Regions from separate parts of the Blastococcus sp. SYSU DS0552 genome, predicted to be linked through region 4. Evidence: riboswitches for the same ligand, from Rfam matches in the RefSeq annotation. Region 4 holds a riboswitch; each other region holds the start of a gene.
What was found. Region 4 has a riboswitch for cyclic di-AMP ahead of ACI8AG_RS00555 (hypothetical protein). Riboswitches for the same ligand answer to the same signal wherever they lie in the genome.
Positions count from the first base shown of each region.

Region 1: it holds a riboswitch for cyclic di-AMP, as region 4 does, so the genes downstream of both, ACI8AG_RS18335 (aggregation-promoting factor C-terminal-like domain-containing protein) here and ACI8AG_RS00555 (hypothetical protein) in region 4, are expected to answer to the same signal.
Region 2: it holds a riboswitch for cyclic di-AMP, as region 4 does, so the genes downstream of both, ACI8AG_RS15025 (murein hydrolase activator EnvC family protein) here and ACI8AG_RS00555 (hypothetical protein) in region 4, are expected to answer to the same signal.
Region 3: it holds a riboswitch for cyclic di-AMP, as region 4 does, so the genes downstream of both, ACI8AG_RS09295 (LysM peptidoglycan-binding domain-containing protein) here and ACI8AG_RS00555 (hypothetical protein) in region 4, are expected to answer to the same signal.

Region 1 covers NZ_JBJHAB010000023.1:23,653-27,801, forward strand. Annotated here, with positions in the region: gene ACI8AG_RS18325 (TSUP family transporter) at 1-85, shown strand, start outside; gene ACI8AG_RS18330 (hypothetical protein) at 89-472, opposite strand; gene ACI8AG_RS18335 (aggregation-promoting factor C-terminal-like domain-containing protein) at 715-1,590, opposite strand; cyclic di-AMP (ydaO/yuaA leader) riboswitch at 1,801-1,927, opposite strand; gene ACI8AG_RS18340 (class I SAM-dependent methyltransferase) at 2,045-2,701, opposite strand; gene ACI8AG_RS18345 (GNAT family N-acetyltransferase) at 2,748-3,749, opposite strand; gene ACI8AG_RS18350 (SDR family NAD(P)-dependent oxidoreductase) at 3,790-4,149, opposite strand, start outside.
Region 2 covers NZ_JBJHAB010000014.1:96,875-101,023, forward strand. Annotated here, with positions in the region: gene ACI8AG_RS15015 (maleylpyruvate isomerase N-terminal domain-containing protein) at 1-681, shown strand, start outside; gene ACI8AG_RS15020 (TVP38/TMEM64 family protein) at 615-1,364, opposite strand; gene ACI8AG_RS15025 (murein hydrolase activator EnvC family protein) at 1,397-2,623, opposite strand; cyclic di-AMP (ydaO/yuaA leader) riboswitch at 2,634-2,789, opposite strand; tRNA gene ACI8AG_RS15030 (tRNA-Ile) at 2,950-3,023, shown strand; gene ACI8AG_RS15035 (heparin lyase I family protein) at 3,425-4,149, shown strand, end outside.
Region 3 covers NZ_JBJHAB010000007.1:128,764-132,912, reverse strand. Annotated here, with positions in the region: gene typA (translational GTPase TypA) at 1-545, shown strand, start outside; gene ACI8AG_RS09295 (LysM peptidoglycan-binding domain-containing protein) at 613-1,485, opposite strand; cyclic di-AMP (ydaO/yuaA leader) riboswitch at 1,507-1,600, opposite strand; gene ACI8AG_RS09290 (DUF5994 family protein) at 1,980-2,480, shown strand; gene ACI8AG_RS09285 (NAD-dependent epimerase/dehydratase family protein) at 2,550-2,780, shown strand; gene ACI8AG_RS09280 (hypothetical protein) at 3,077-3,550, shown strand; gene ACI8AG_RS09275 (sulfite exporter TauE/SafE family protein) at 3,582-4,149, opposite strand, start outside.
Region 4 covers NZ_JBJHAB010000001.1:103,046-107,194, forward strand. Annotated here, with positions in the region: gene ACI8AG_RS00550 (bifunctional 3'-5' exonuclease/DNA polymerase) at 19-1,683, shown strand; cyclic di-AMP (ydaO/yuaA leader) riboswitch at 1,851-1,998, shown strand; gene ACI8AG_RS00555 (hypothetical protein) at 2,255-3,163, shown strand; gene ACI8AG_RS00560 (SDR family oxidoreductase) at 3,186-3,932, opposite strand.

The DNA of each region.
Region 1 (4,149 bases), on a different contig from region 4:
GGCCCTGCCGGCCATGCGCCGCGCCGCCCTGGTGCTGTGCCTGCTCTCCGGCGCGGTGCTGCTCGTCAGGTCGCTGGCGGGCTGACCGTCACTGCTCGACGGGCGGCTCCCGGCGCACGATGTCGCCGACGGCCTCCTCCAGCCGCGCCCAGGTCGTGCTCCACTCGACCAGGGGGTCGAGGATCCGCTCGAAGACGGCGAGCTGCTGGTCGAACGCGTCGAGCTGAGCGCGCATGGCGGCGATCGAGGTGCGCTGCGCGGTCACCATCTCCTTGACGGCGCGCAGCTGGGCCGCCGACATCGCCCCGGGCGGGCTGGGCAGGGCCGGCAGCGGGAGGCGGGACGTCGCATTCCCGGCGAGGTTACGGGCGCGGTCGGAGAAGAACCGCAGCTGGTTCACGAACTCGTCGATCGACCGCCCGACGATCCCGCTCTGCGGGGTGGTCCGGTCGGCGTCGTCGGCCTCGGTCATCGCTCCCCCTCCGTGCACGCTGCACCGACCTTAGGCCTGGAGCCGAGGCTCGGCTGCGCTGAGCCGACCCCGGGCATTGGAAGCTCTACCTGCGTCCTCGGGGCCGACGACGCAGGTAAAGCCTCCAATGCCTCAGCGGGGACGCCCCCGTCCGAAGACCACCCCGAGCGTGGTGACGTGCTGGAACGGCCTCGCCGCAGGGTCCCGCCCCGCGCGGGCGAGGGGCGGGGGCAGAGGCCCGCTCAGTACCAGCCGGTGGCCTGGGAGTGCGACCACGCGCCGCACGGGGAGCCGTAGCGGTTGTTGATGTAGATCAGGCCGGCGTCGATCTGCCGGTAGCCGTCGGAGGTCTTGGCGATGCCGGTCCCGGCCCAGGTGGAGTCGAGGAACTGCGCGATGCCGTAGGCGGTGCTCCGCGGGTTCTGGGCGTTCGGGTTCCACCCGCTCTCCTTGCCCCACAGGCTCTCCAGGCAGCTGAACTCGCTGCCCGAGCCGCCGAGCTTGCCCATCGCGTACTCCTGGAAGGAGCCGGCCGGGGCCGCGGCGGCCGGCGCGGGAGCGCTCCGGGCAGGAGCCGGAGCCGGGGCCGGGGCCGGGGCCGGGGCCGGGGCTGGTGCGGCCGGCGCCGGGGTGCGGGCGGCCTGCTCCCGGGCCGCCTGCACGCGGGCGGCCTCCTCGGCAGCGGCCTTGCGGGCGGCCTCCTCGGCAGCGGCCTTGCGCGCGGCTTCCTCCTCGGCGGCGCGGCGGGCGGCCTCCTCGGCGGCACGGCGGTCCAGCTCGGCCTGCTCGGCCGCGGCCCGCGCCTCCGCCGCGGCGGCCTGCTCGGCCGCGCGCTCGCTGCGGCTCGCGGCCAGCTGGCCGAGGGTGTCGGCCGCGGCCACCGTCACGTCGGGCGCGGGGGTCTCGTCGGTGATGCCGAGCTGCTCGGCGACGCTGACGGAGGCCAGCTCCGGCTCGGCCTGGGCGACCGGCTCGTCGGCGACGACGCCGTTGGCCAGCAGGCCGCCTGCCGCGGCGACCGCCAGGAGCAGCAGCGCGGAACGGCGGACCGTCTTCGTCGAACGGCGCCCGGTCGTGGGGCGGAGAGCACGGGTGATCGAGGTGGCGCGAAGGTTCATGGGGAGGAACTGCTCCAGGGGCAGGGGGCGGCAGGGCCGGCGACGGCGGCGGGAACTGCTGCGGGGATGGTCGAGGGGCAGCGGTGTCGGGCGTACGCCCGGGCGCTCAGCGCGGGGAAGGCGCGCGCGAGGCTCCGTACCGGCTGCGGTTCCGTGCAAGGTGGGCCCGCAGGCTCGCCATGCGGCGGCTCTCCGTTTCTTCCGTCGTGCCGCCTACCGGGTTAGCTGACGGATTCGGGCGGGAAGCGGCCCTACCCGCGCCAGGACGTGCCCCGGCGCGCGATTCACCCCAGTACTTCGGTGGGTCCCCGGCTCGCCCTCGGCGGGCGACTCGGCGGCGCCCGGCGGACCTCCCCCGGATGGGGAGAGAACGACCGGCCGGGCGGGACCCACGGTAACCAGCGTTATCCGTTCGTGACAATCCCCTGGCGGGAAAAGGAACGGGAGGTGACCGTCAGGGGAGCCGCCAGACCGTGGTCCGGCGCACCGGCACCGGCCCGGTGGGCGACGGCTCGGTGTCGGGCACGTCGTAGACCGCCAGCGCTTCCAGCCGGTCCTCGGGGAGGTACACCCGCCCGGGATCACCGATCAGCACCTCGGCACCGCCGGCCCGGGCCGCCTCGAGGAAGGGCAGCACCCGGTCGGTCATCTCCCGGTCGTAGCAGACGTCGCCGGCGAGGACGACCGCGACGTCGGGCGGCTCGCCCCCGAGCACGTCGCCGGCGGGCGTGATGCCCGAGGTGCCGTTCCGCTCGGCGTTGACGGCGATCGCGGTCAGCGCGAACGGGTCGACGTCGCTGGCGAGCACCGCGGTCGCGCCGGCCAGGACCGCCGCGACCGCGACCAGGCCGCTGCCCGCCCCCAGGTCCAGCACGGTGCGCCCGGCCACCAGGCCGGGGTGGTCGAGCACGTGGCGGGCCAGCGCCTGGCCGCCCGGCCAGGCCGCGGCCCAGAACGGCGGGTCCGTGGAGGTGCGCCCGTGCTCGGTCTCCATCGCCTCCCACAGGGCGACGACGTCGGCGGCGACCAGCAGCTCCACCTCGGGCACCAGGTCCGGCCGGACCGGCCGGGTGTGGGCGCGGACGAACTCCGCAGGGATGGAACGGTCCACCCCGGCAGTCAACCGCACGCGACCCGGGGCGGTGGGACCGCCCGGCTCAGAGGCGGGTCGACCAGGACGACAGCGCGCCGGCGGGGCGGAAACCCAGCGCCTCGTTGACCGCGACCATGGGCGTGTTGCCCTCGGAGTTGTAGGTGCTGATCCGCCGGACGCCGGGGAACCCCGCTGCCAGCTCCCGCAGCACGGCCGCCTTCATCCGGGCGCCGAGCCGGTGCCCCCGGTGCTCACGGAGCACCAGCGTGCCGCCCTGGTGGGCGAGCGCCGGCTGGGCGAGCGGGATCTGCAGGTCGGTGAAGCCGACCAGCCGGCCGCCGATCACCGCGCCCGCGCTGAGCACCGTCCGGCCCCGGGCGACGTGGGTCCGCTCGTACTCGCGGATCCGGTCCCCGTCCCACTCCTCCTCCCCCACCGGCAGATCGCCGTGGGGTGCGTCGGTGGTCATGCGCCGCTCCAGCAGCGCCCGGTCGGCCAGCAGCGCGTCCGGGGTGCGGTCCCGCCAGGTGACGATCTCGTACCCGGCGCCGGCCGCGGCCTCGAGCGCCCCCAGCCGGTCCTCGTCGACCGGCAGCACCAGTTCCCGGCGGGTCTCCACCAGGTCGCAGGACCAGCCGTGCCGCTCGGCGAAGGCGCGGCCCGGCGCCCCGGGGCCGGGCTCGTCCACCTCGCTCACCAGCGAGCTGCGGCCGTGCGCGGCGGCGAGTACCCGGGCCTCGGCCAGCAGCGCGCTCCCGAGGCCACGGCGCCGGGAGGCCGGGTGCACCGCGAGGTCCACCACCGCCAGCGTCGGGTTGTCCTTGCGCGGGAGGATCAGCCGGAGCGCGCCGGCGACCGCGCCGTCCACCAGGGCGGCCCGGTGGGTGCCGTCCCGGGAGCCACCGGGCGCGACGAGCTCCCACCCCAGCGCGACGTGCTCCTGCGCCGGCCGGGGCGGGTCCTGCGGCCGGGCGGCCCGGCCGGAGGCGGCCCACACCTCGCACCAGGAGGGGAAGAGGTCGTCGTCGGGGCCGAGCTCGACGATCCGGCAGGAGGGGTCGGTCACGTCCCCGTTCTACTGCCACCGGCAACCCTTTTCCCGGTGCTCAGCCCCTCGGCCGCGCCGCGGTCGCCCGGCGAGCGATCAGCCGCCAGTAGGTGCCGGGCAGCAGGCGGACCAGCACGTCGGGCACCGTGGCGGTCCAGCCGATCAGCAGCCGGGGGCGGCGGCGCTCGACGGCTGCCACGATGCGGGCGGCGGCGTCCTCCGGCGGCATCCGCAGCAGCTTGCTGAACTGCGCCCGCCCCTTTTCGTACTCCTCCACCGAGACGCCCGCGCCGGTGCGGGCGCTCTCGGCGATCCGCGTCCGGATCCCACCCGGGTGCACGACCGTGACGCCGATGCCGTCGTCGGCGAGCTCGTGACGGAGCGCCTCGCTGAACCCCCGGACGGCGAACTTGCTCGT
Region 2 (4,149 bases), on a different contig from region 4:
GGCGGCGCCGGCACGCCCCCCGACCCGGACGCGGTCAACGCTCGGGTGACCGCCGCCCACCGCGACGCCTCCCGGGCGGAGGTGCTGGCCGCCCTGCGCCGCAACCGCGAGGCGACGGCCCGCTACATGGCCGACGAGCCGGTGGAGCTCGACACCGCACCCGCGGTCTCGGTCGTCGGCCGGCTGCCGCTGCTCAGCGTCGTCCTCGGACAGGCCTACGAGCTCGCCGTCCACGGGCTGGACCTGGCGTCCTGCGGTGCGCCACCACCGCCTGGCCCCGTGTTGCAGTCAGGGCTCGCGGCGCTGACCGACGTGACCGGCGCACTGGCCGCCTCGTCGGGCATCGCCGGCCGCGTCAGCCTGGTGACACCCGACGGCGGCTGGGGGTTCACCGCGGACGACGACGGGTGGCGGGTGCGACGGGTGCCGCCGGGTGTCGTCGAGGGCCCGGCCGTGGAGGCAACCCCCGAGCTCCTGCTCGACGCAGCCGCCGGCCGGGTGAACCCGGTACCGGCCGTGGCCCGCCGCAGACTGAAGGTCCACGACGTGCCCGGGCTCCTGCAGCTGGCGCCGATCGTCCAGCAGGTGCCGGGCATCCCGGGCGGACCGATCCTTCAGCTGGCCGCCCGCACCGTGGGCGGGGCCGGCGGCGCGCTGGGGCGGTTCTTCGGCGGGCGCTGACCCGCGTCCTCGCCCACCTGCTCGCCGGTGCGGGATCGGTACCTCGACACGGCCGCACCAGCGAGCAGCAGCAGCACCAGCACGACGACCACCGGGGCGACCGTGGCGGTCGGCATCCAGGCGACGACCGCGCCGGCCGAGGCGCCGGCGCCCACTTGCACCACCGTGCCGGGTATCAGTCCGACGGCGGTGGCGACGCCGTAGGTCAGCGGCCGTACGGCGCTCAGGCCCGCCGCGTAGTTGACCAGGACGAAGGGCACCATCGGGACCACCCGGCTCAGCACCACCGCGACGAAGCCCCGGTCGCTGGAGAACCGGTCCACGCGGCCGAGCCGCGGCCCCGCCAGCCGCTCCACGGCCGGGCGACCCAGGCCCCGCGCGAGCCAGAACGCACCGGTCGCCGCCAGGAAGGCACCGGTGTAGGCGACCGCGAAGCCCGCGCCGAATCCCAGGACCGCTCCGGTCAGCGCCGCCAGCACCGACCGTGGGACGGGCGCGAGCAGGACCACCCCCTGCGCGGCGATCAGCAGCAGCCACGTCCGGAGGCCGCCGCCGTCGGCCCACGAGCGGACCTGCGCCAGGGTGGGCACGTCGACGGCGAGGGCGGCGACCACGCCGGCCGCGAGCAGCGCGACGAGGAGCCACGCCCGCAGCCACGGGCTCGCCCCCGCCGTCGTCCGCACGTGCTCATCTTGACCGATGGCGTCAACCAGCCTCAGCCGCAGCTGCCGCCGAGGGTGATGCCGCGCTGGGCCAGCCACGGCACCGGGTTGGACCGGTTGGCGTACAGGCCACCGAGGTGCACCTCGAAGTGCAGGTGCGGGCCGGTGGACTGGCCCCGGTTGCCCACCTCGGCGATCTGCTGCCCACCGCTGACGACCTGGCCCGGCGAGACGAAGAACTGGTTCACGTGCCCGTAGACGGTGATGGCCCCGTCGTGGTGCTGGATGGCGACGGCGAGGCCGAACCCGCTGGCCGGCCCGGCCTGCAGCACGACCCCGGGCTCCGGCGTGAAGATCGGGGTGCCGATCGGCGCGGCGATGTCCACGCCGAGGTGCTGGGTACCCCACCGGCTGCCGTAGCAGGAGGTGACCCGCCCCTGGGTGAGCCGGCCGGCCCCGGCGGTCGCGGGAGCCGCCGCCACGGCCGCCTGCTCGGTGGCCTGCTGCTCGGACCAGGCGGCGACGGGGTCGGCCGTGCCGCGGAGGCTGAGCATGCGGATCTCCGCCTCGCGCAGCTGCTCGTCCAGCGCCGCCTTCTCGGCGGTGAGCGCATCGAAGTCGGTCTGCGCGGCCGCGAGGAGGGCGTCGACCTCCGCCTGCATGCCCTGGGCCTTGCGCGCTGCGGCATCCCGCTCGGCGACGGCGGCCTTCGCCTCCTGGTCGAGCCGGGCCTCGCGGGCCTCGGCCACCCGCAGGTCCTCGAGCACCTGCGCGCGATCCTCACCGAGGAGGTCGAGCGTCGCGGCCTGCTGGAGGAGCTCCCCCGGGCCGTCGGCGTGCAGCACCATCTCCAGCTGCTTCATGGACTTGTCGCTGCCCATGTAGGCCTCCCGGCCGAGGGCGGCTACCTCACCCTGGGTACTCGCCACGGCCTCCCGGACGGCGGCGAGCTCGGCGGCGATGGCGTCGGCGTGCTCGCGGGCGCGGTCGAGCTCGGCCTGCGCGGCGAGCACGGCGCCGCTGGCCTCCTCTGCCCGGAGGGTGAGCTGCTGCAGGCGCTCCTCCGCGTCGCGCACGCGCTGCTCGATGTCGGCGACCTCCGCCTCGACGCGGTCGTACTCGCTGCGCGCGTCGCCCGGCGCGGCCGCCGCGGTCGACGTCCCGAGCAGTGCGAGCGCCAGCAGTGCGGTGGCGGCGGTGGCCGCCCGACGGGTGCGGCGGAGGGCCCGGCGCGCGGGCGCGGCCGGGACGTGGTGGCGCAGGTGGTGCGAGGTCGCCAAGGCGACGGTCTCCGTTCCTCTATCCGCCTACCAGGTCAGCTGACGGGTTCGGGCCGGAACATGCCCTACCTGCCTGCCCGTGGTGGCGCAGGCGGGATTCACCCCAGAGAACGTGGGTCCCCGGTCCCCGCGGCGGTGAGGCCGCAGAGTTCGGCGGGGCCCGTCCGAGCCCCCGGGTTTCGGGAGCGGGATCGGATGGGCCGCGAGAGACGGTACAAGCGGATCGCCCGAATGTCACAGGGGGGTAACGGACCTTGTCAGTTCGCCCCACCGACCCCAGGACGTGGCTGCGGCGCCGCGGCGCCGTCTGGCAGGCTGGCGGGTCCGGGGCGGTAGCTCAGCTGGTCAGAGCATGGGACTCATAATCCCTGGGTCGTGGGTTCGAGCCCCACCCGCCCCACCTCTCCCAGGCCCGCGGTGTCGTGCCTGGCGCTCGCGCCTCCCTGTCGGCGTGAGCAAGGACACGGCTCCCAATGGGTGTGGGCACCTCGGCGTCAGCGGTGCGCCACACCGGCGCCGCGGCCGGAAGGCGACCGGCGCGCCTGTGCACCGCCGCCTTCATGACGTGGCGTAATTGATGCGTGACAGAACGTTCAGCCGCCGTCGGTTCGACCGGTGGTGCCACCGCCGCAGCCCCGGACGCGGCGTCCGAGCGGCATCTGCAGCGCCTGCCCGGCTCTCCTCGAGGGCCGGTCTCGTGCTCGCCGTCGCCACCGCCGTCCTGACCGATGCCGGCGGCGGCGCCCATGCCGCCGACCGCCTCGTCCAGACCCCACTCGACCTGATCTGAGGACCGACGCCATGAACAAGCGCAACCTGGCCGTCCTGGCGGCCCTGACCCTGATCGGCGGCGCCGGACTCGCCGACGCCGTCCTGGCAGCCCCTCGGCCCGTCACATCGCACACGCAGGCCGCCGCCGTGCTGCTCGCCCCGGCCGATCTCACCGGCGAGGCCGTCGATCAGCGGGCTTCGCTGGACTGGACGGGGGTGCCCGGGGCCCGCGACTACCTCGTCATCGACGTCACCTCCGGCGCCGCCGGTCGCATCGTGGGCTCCACCGGCGCCACCGCCTGGACGTCGCCCCGGCTGCCGCTGTCCACCCCGCGGTACGCCTTCGTGGTCGTGCCGCGGGACCACGCCAAGGTGCAGGGTGAGCGGACGGAGCCGGTGCACATCTACCCCGGCGGCCAGCCGGCCGAGCCGACCACCCCGGCCGAGGCGGCCCCGGTCACCACGACGCCCCCGCCCGAGCCCACCACCACCGAGCCGCCGGCGCCGTCCACGGAGCCCACCACGCCTCGGACGACCACGACGCCGACGACCACGACGCCCCCGCCCGCGACCGACCCCGAGCCCGAGCCCGAGTTGCCCGCCGTCCAGCCCACGCGGGTCTGGGGCTACGACGCCACGACGCTGGTCCCCGGCCCCTGGCCCGAGATCCACGCCCTCCGGTCGGACCAGTACGGCACCACCACGGCCAACCCGTACCCCGGCTCGGAGCGCACCGCCTTCTTCACCGTGCAGCG
Region 3 (4,149 bases), on a different contig from region 4:
AGAACCTGGTGCACCACGACACCGGCTGGGCGCGGATGGAGTACGTCGTCCCCTCCCGCGGCCTCATCGGGTTCCGCACCGAGTTCCTGACCGAGACCCGCGGCACCGGCGTGCTGAACAGCAACCTCGAGGGCTACGAGCCGTGGCTGGGCGACATGCGCGCCCGGCCGACCGGCTCGCTGGTCGCCGACCGCCAGGGCGTGGCGACGACCTACTCGATGTTCTCGCTGCAGGAGCGTGGCCAGCTCATGGTCCAGCCGGGCACCGAGGTCTACGAGGGCATGATCGTGGGTGAGAACTCCCGTCCGGACGACATGGACGTGAACATCACCAAGGAGAAGAAGCTCACCAACATGCGCAAGTCCACCTCCGAGGAGCTGGAGCGGCTGATCCCGCCGAGGATCCTCAACCTGGAGCAGGCGCTGGAGTTCTGTGCCGAGGACGAGTGCGTGGAGGTCACGCCGGCCGGCGTCCGCATCCGCAAGGTGGTGCTCGACCAGACCGAGCGCGGCAAGGCCAAGAACCGCAAGCCCAAGCCCAGCTGATCCGCCCCACGACGCAGCGAGCCCCTGCCCGGATCACCGGGCAGGGGCTCGCTGCGTCATGGGGCCGTTACGGCGCCGGCGCGAAGGCCACGTGCGGGTGGTCCATGTGGTTGGCGGTGGGGGAGCCGCGGTCCTCCATGGGCTGCCAGGCCCAGCCCGTCCACGTCCCGGCGATCTGCTGCTGCCAGATCACGTACTCGACGCCGAGGCGTGCCGCGTTGTCGATGACGTACTGGCTGAGCGCGTCGCCCGTGGCCCGGTCGTCGTAGACCATGAAGTCGGCGGCGCGGCCCTCCGACGGGCTGTGGCCGGGGCGGGTGAGCACCGTCGGGATGCCGAACTCCGCGGCGACCTCCGCGACGGCGGGGCGCACGTGCGGTTCCCACGCGCCGTAGGCGGCCGTGTCCGGGGCCGGCCGGTCCGCGGCGCGGCTGGCGCGTTCCGGGGCCGCCGACGGGCCGCCGACGAGGGTGAGTCGCTGCCCGACGCGCAGCACGTTCGGGTCCGCCCCGATGACCTCGAGGTTGAGGGCGTGCACGTCCTGCCAGGTGGTGCCGTGGCGGGCGGCGATGCCGCCCAGCGTGTCGCCCGGCTGGACCACGTACTCGCCGCCGACGGGGGCGGGGGAGGGGGCGGCAGGGGCGTTTCCCGACCCGCCGATGACGAGGACCTGGCCGACGCGCAGGACGTTCGGGTCGGCGCCGATGGTGGCGAGGTTGTCGGCGTGGATGGTCTGCCACGAGGTGCCGTGGGCGGCCGCGAGCCCGCCCAGCGTGTCACCGGGGACGACCGTGTGCTCCCCGGGGTGGGCCTGGGCCGGACCGGCGATCGCGAGGGAGGTAGCCGCGGCGGCCGCGAGGACCACGGCCGGACGTGCCATGGCCGCCGCCGCGGAGGTGCGGGTGGAGCGACCGGGTCGCGCCGTGCGGTGCTTGAGCATGGGAGAAGCCTCTCGCCGCCTGCGGGGTTAGCTGTCGGGTTCGGGCGAGAGCTGCCCGGCCGCGTGCTGCGGCTTCACCCCGAGGCCGAGGGCCAGGATCTCGTGGGTTCCCCGCGCCTGCCCGTCGTGTGCACGGGTCCGGTGGCGGTGGGCAGGTTCGGCGGTCCGCCATCCGGGCCCACCCGTTGGTGGACGCAGCACGGTAGGCAGACCGCCGTCCCCGACGGCAAGGCCGCGGAGCCTGCATCGCGGGCAGCCCCGCGCGGACTGACTCCCCGTGGCCCGCCCCCGACTGCCCGTGTGCGGTGCTCGTACCGGCGGCGCACGGTCCGCGGCGCGGGCTCCGTGCTCGTCAGGTCACGAATCGTGATGACTGGCCGGGGCGGTCCGACGCGCCCGCCACGCCGTCGAGGAGTCTCGCCTCGCACCCGTCCTACGTTGACCTCGGAGCCGTCTCCCCGGCTCCCTGGGAAGAGGAAGGCGGCCGAACGCTCATGGCGACGATCACCCGTACGGTTCCGGCGATCGAGGGCTTCCGGGGTGGCATCGACGTCCGGGTGAGCCTGCGCGCCGACGCCGGATCGGGCGGTTCGGCGTTCGACGGTGCGTGGTTCCCGCGGAGCCGGGACCTCGCCGTGGAGCTGCCGGAGCTGATCGCGGCGCTGGAGCGGCGTGGTGTGCGGGTGGAGCGGTTCACCTACGCCCTCGACGCCTGGGAGCCGGCCCCCCGCAAGCTGGAGGTGCTGGGCCGCACGGTCCGCGCCGGCGGCTTCCGGAGCATGGACCCGCAGGTCGTCTGCCTCACCTGGGCCGGGGGGAACCGCCGGGCCGACCTGCTGGTCGTCCCGCCGGAGACCGACGTCCTCACCGGCGCCCGGGCGCTGCGGCTGTGCACCCGGCGGGGCCTGCCGTCCTCGCCCCAGATGGTGCTCGCCGCGGCCCGTTCCACGCCCCTTCCGCAGGTGCCCACGCTGCCGGTGTCCCGCGCGGTGTAGCGCTCGTCCGCCGACGGCGGATCCGCTGCCGGCGAACTCCCTGGACGCGCGGGCGCCGACCGGGCTGGAGTGCTCGGCACGAGACTCCTCGTCCTCGGCGGCACCCACTTCCTCGGCCGGCACGTGGTGGAGGCCGCGCTCGCTCGCGGGCACGACGTCGCCACCTTCACCCGGGGCCTGACGGGTCCGCCGCCGGAGGGCGCGCGGGCGCTGCACGGCGACCGCGACGACCCCGGCGCGCTGCCGCGCGCGCTGGGGGAGTGGGAGCCCGAGCTCGTCGTCGACACCTCCTGCCAGTAGAAGGACCCCCGTGCCCCCCGGCACTCGCAAGCTCGCGCCGGGACCCTGCACGAGAGCCAGCAGCCTCAACGCGTACCGCAACTGGCCGCCGGGGCCGCTCGGCCCGGAGGACGGCGAGCCGACCTGGGACACCGAGGACGACGAGTACGGGCCCATCAAGGCCTTCGGCGAGCGGCAGCTCGCCGCCGCCGTCGGTGGCCGCTTCCTCGCCGCCCGTGCCGGCCTGATCGTCGGCCCCTCCGACCCGATTCCACCGCCTCGGCTGGTGGCTGGAGCGCATCGCGAGCGGCGGTCGGGTGGTCGTCCCGGCCGAGGGCGTCGCCCAGCCGATCGCGCTGGTCGACGCCCGTGACCTGGCCGCCTGGCTCGTGGACATGGCCGGGCAGGGCCGCACCGGTGCGGTCAACGCCACGGGGCCGGCGGGCATGACGACCCTGGGCGGCCTGCTCGAGCTCTGTCGGGTCGTCACCGGGAGCGCGGCGGAGTGGGTACCGGTGCCCGAGGCCGACCTCCTCGCCGCCGGCGTCCAGGAGTGGCTGCACCTGCCGCTGTGGCTGCGCCACGAGGTCGCCCGCACCGCCTGGGACGTCGACACCACCCGGGCCGCCGAGCTCGGGCTGGCCACGCGGGCGCTGGAGGCGACTGTCGCCGACACCTGGGCGTGGCTGCGCTCCCACGAGCGGCCGGCGCCGCCGGCGCACCGCCCCGCCGACCAGCCCGGACCCGGCCTCCCGGCCGAGCTGGAGGCCTTCCTGCTGGCCGGCCGCTAGGAGCAGCCGGCGGGTGCCGTGCGGCGCCCTGTCAGTCGCGGGGGGCGCTGGGCCGGCCCGCGCCGACCGGGACCTCGCGGGAGTCGGTGGCGTCGGCGGCCACGTTCTGCTCGGCCACCTCGGCGAGGGCGTCGGCCGACTCCAGCCGCGCGTCCCGCCGGTACTGGCGGTAGGAGTGGACGACGGCCAGCACCCAGACGACCGCGAGCACCGCGTAGACCAGGGCGCTGACGGCGTCGCCGGCGTCCACCCAGTCGCTGCGCAGCAGCGTGCGGGTGTTGGTGATCACGATCATCCCGCCGACCAGGGAGCCCAGCATGCGCGGCGGGATGTGCCGCACCAGCCACGCGGCGATCGGCGCGGCGACGAGGCCGCCGGCGAGCAGCCCGGCGACCCACAGGGGGTCGATGCCCGCCGAGCCCAGCGCCATCAGGAAGCCGAGGCTGGCCGCCAGCGCGACGAGGAACTCGGAGGTGTCGATCGAGCCGATGACCTTGCGCGGCTCCATGCGGCCGCTGGCCAGCAGCGCCGGCGTGCCGACCGGTCCCCAGCCGCCGCCACCGGTGGCGTCGACGAAGCCGGCCACCAGCCCCAGGGGC
Region 4 (4,149 bases):
GTCGGCGACACTGCGGGCGTGCAGCGGATCCTGCTCCGGCGCCGCGAGTCCGCGGTGGAGATGACGGAGCTCGTCGACGACGGGTCGACGGGGTCGGTCACCCGCGTCGCGGCCGGGGGGCTGCCCGCCGTCGTGGCACAGCGGGAGGCCGCTGCCGCACCCGTCCGCTGGGTGTGGGACGACACCACCCGCTGGTACCCCGCGCTGCTGGCGGCGGGAGTCCGCGTCGAGCGCTGCACCGACCTGCGGCTCGGCCACGCGATCCTGCGGCGGTCCCCGTTCGCGGCCCAGGAGCTGCTCGCCGGGGACGACACCCCTGGGTGGGACGTGCTGCAGCCCGGCCCGCCGCCGGAGTCCGCCCTCTTCCCGCTGGCCGACCCGGCGGACCGGCTCGACCCCCTGGCCGAGCACGAGCGCCAGCAGGTGACCGTGGCGGCCTCCGCGCGGCCGGGCCGGCTCGCCCTGCTGCTGGCCGCGGAGTCCTCGGGCGCCCTGGTGGCGGCCGAGATGACGCACACGGGCCTGCCCTGGCGGGCCGACGTGCTCGAGCGCCTGCTCACCGACCTGCTCGGCCCGCGCCCGGGAACCGGTGGGCGCCCCGCGGTGCTCGAGCGGCTGCTGGGCGAGATCCGCGCGGCGCTGGGGACCCCGTCGCTCAACCCCGATTCGCCGGCCGAGCTGCTGCGGGCACTCCAGCAGGCCGGCCTCCCGGTGGCCGACACCCGCTCGTGGACCCTCGAGCAGCTCGAGCACCCGTGCGTCCCCCCGCTGCTCGAGTACAAGAAGCTGATGCGGCTGCTCACGGCCAACGGCTGGAGCTGGCTGGAGGCCTGGGTGCAGGGAGGGCGGTTCCGCTCCGCCTTCCTGCCGGGTGGGGTGGTCACGGGTCGGTGGGCGTCCAACGGCGGGGGTGCGCTCTCGGTGCCCACGCTGATCCGCCCCGCGGCGGTCGCGGACGACGGCTGGCGGTTCGTCGTCGCCGACGTGGCCCAGCTGGAGCCCCGGGTGCTCGCCGGGATGAGCGCGGACACCGCGATGGCCGAGGCGGCGCGGGCCTCGGACCTCTACGCGGGCATGGTCGCCGGTGGCGCGGTGGCGACCCGGGCGGAGGCCAAGCTGGGCATCCTCGGGGCCATGTACGGCGGCACCCGCGGGGAGAGCGGCCGCATGATGCCCCGGCTCGCCCGCCGCTACCCGCGCGCCATCGGCCTGGTCGAGGAATCCGCCCGGGCCGGCGAACGCGGCGAGGTGGTGCACACGCTGCTGGGCCGGGGGTCGCCGTCGCCCAGCGCGGCCTGGGCGCAGCGGGCGGACGGGCTCGGCGACGCCGCGGAGCAGGCCGGTTCCCGGGAGGACCGCGACCGCGCTCGCCGCGCCTGGGGTCGGTTCACCCGCAACTTCGTCGTCCAGGGCACCGGAGCGGAGTGGGCGCTGTGCTGGCTGGCCGACCTCCGCAACCGGCTCTGGCGGCTGGGCGGCGACGGGCCGCTGGAGACCCGGGCGCACCTGGCGTTCTTCCTCCACGACGAGGTGGTCGTGCACACCCCCGAGCACCTGGCCGACGACGTGGTCGAGGCGGTGCGCGCCGCGGCCACCACGGCCGGGCGGCTGCTGTTCGGCGCCTTCCCGGTGGACTTCCCGCTGGACGTCGCCGTCGTCCGGGCCTGGGCCGACGCCGGCTGACGGCCTGCCATACACCACCGACGGGGCAGGAGACGTGGCGCGACACGCGTCACGATCTGCGGAAGTGACCGCTTCCGCATTGTCACGACTGCATAACGACGGTTACCGTGGCGGAGCCCGGCCGATCGTTCTCTCCCCATCCGGGGAGGGTCTGCCGGGCGCCGCCGAGTCGCCCGCCGCCTTCGAGCTGCGGGCGAGCCGGGGACCCACCGAAGTTCTGGGGTGAATCGCGCACCGGGCACGTCCCGGTGCGGGTAGGGCTGCTTCCCGTCCGAATCCGTCAGCTAACCCGGTAGGCGGCACGACGGAAGAAACGGAGAGCCGCCGCATGGCGCGCCCCTGCACCGCCGCACCACCCCGCGCCCGCCGGCACCGCCGCCCCCCGGTGCGTCCCCGGACCTGACCGCACGCGCACCCGGCGTCCCGCCGGTCGCCCCCCGCCACCGATGAACCGCCGGCCGAGCCGCCGGTGCCCGGTGGCCCCGCGACCCGGCGCCGGTCCGCAGCCCGCATCCCTCGCGGTCCGCCTCGCCCGGCCGATCCCGCCGCACCAACGGAGCACCCCGAACCCATGGATCCCCGCACCACCACCTCGGGCCGTCGTGGCCCGCTCGTCCTCCGCCGTCGCCCGCCCTCGGGCCTCCGCCGTCCGGCGCTCTACCTCGGGGTCGCCGCCGCCGGTGCCCTCCTGGTCAACACCCTCGTCGGCGTGGACCCGGGCGCCCAGGCCGAGGCCGGCACCTCGCAGTCGGTGAGCGTCGCCCAGGAGCTCGGGCTCACCTCCCGCTCCGGCCCGGTCGACGTCGCCGAGGACCTCGCCCCGCTGCAGGACCTGGCGGCCAGCCGCAGCAGCCGCGAGGCCGAGCAGGTCGCGGCCCAGCAGGCCCAGGCCGCGGCCGACCAGGCCGAGCTCGACCGGCAGGCGGCCGAGGCGGAGGCCACCGCCCGCGCCGAGGCCGAGGCCACCGCCCGCGCCGAGGCCGAGGCGAAGGCTGTCGAGGAGAAGGCCGCGGAGGAGGCCCGGGCCGCCGAGCGGGCGGCCGCGCCCCCCGCCGCGGCGACGCCCACGCAGGAGGCCCGGGCCGCCGCCACCACCGCCGCCTCCGTGGCGGCCACGGCGGTCGCCCGGATCTCCAACACCGCGGGCAGCGTGAAGGCGCAGACCCAGGCCGCGGCCGACGCGGTGGTCAGCAACGTGCCCGGCGCCGCGGGGATCACCCTCGGCGGCACCCGGGCCAGCGCCGCCGACCCGGGCGGGCACCCCTCGGGCCTGGCGCTGGACTACATGGTGATGTCCGACGCCGCCCTCGGGGACGCGATCGTCGCCTACCACCGCGCCCACTGGGCCGAGCTGGGCGTGGACTACCTGATCTGGCAGCAGCGCATGCTCTCGTCCCCGGGCGGATCGTGGCAGGCGATGGAGAACCGGGGCAGCGCGACGGCCAACCACTTCGACCACGTGCACGTGAACTACAACTGACCCCGCCGCCCCGCGGCGGTGCCTAGGTGAGCCGGCGGACCACGGACAGCGGTAGCACCCGCATGGCCAGCCCGATGGGCACCCACGGCCATGCGGGGACGTAGGCCGTGGCCCGCCGGGCCTCGATGGCGGCCACCATGGCGCGGACGCCCGTCGGGGTGTCCACCATGAACCGGGTCCGCTGCTGCACGTGCTGGTTCATCTCCGACCGGATGTAGCCGGGGTAGATCACCGACACGTCCAGGCCGGGGATCCGCTCGGCCCGCAGCCCCTCGGCGAGGGACGCGACCCCGGCCTTGGTGGCGGCGTAGGTGGTCATCGACCGGCGCATGCCGCGCAGCGCCGACATCGAGGAGATCAGCACGAGGTGCCCGCGGCCCTGGCGGCGGAAGATCTCCAGCGCCGCCTCGGTCTGCGCCAGCGCGCCGACGAAGTTGGTCATCGCCGTCTCGCGGTTGGCCTCGGCCCGGCCGGTGCCCAGGGGCGCTCCCTTGCCGAGGCCGGCGTTCACGACCACCCGGTCGATCGAGCCGAACGCCGCGGCGAACGCGGCGAAGACCGTGGGCACGGTCTGGGCGTCGGTGACGTCGAGCGCCGCGGTCTCCACCCGCCGGCCGGTGGCCGGGCGGATCTCCGCTGCGAGGGCGTCCAGCCGATCGGTGCGCCGGGCGCAGAGCGCCAGGTCGTGGCCGCGGGCGGCGAACTGCCGGGCCATCTCCTCGCCCAGGCCGGAACTCGCGCCGGTGATGAGGACGGCGCCGGTGTTCATGGGTGCTCCTGTCGTTCGGTGCGGCAGGCCGCTGCGGCCGGCCGGCACGCACGGTACGAGAGCCCGCAGGCGGATCCGCGGCCGGCACCGCGGCGGCGCGTGGGGCCGGATGGGTTCCACCTCGTCGGCTCCGCCGGGGTTCAGACCCCCTCCGGGCGGGCACACCTGCAGGACGTACGAGTACGGGGGAGCGCGGAGGCGCCCTCTCGGCACCGAC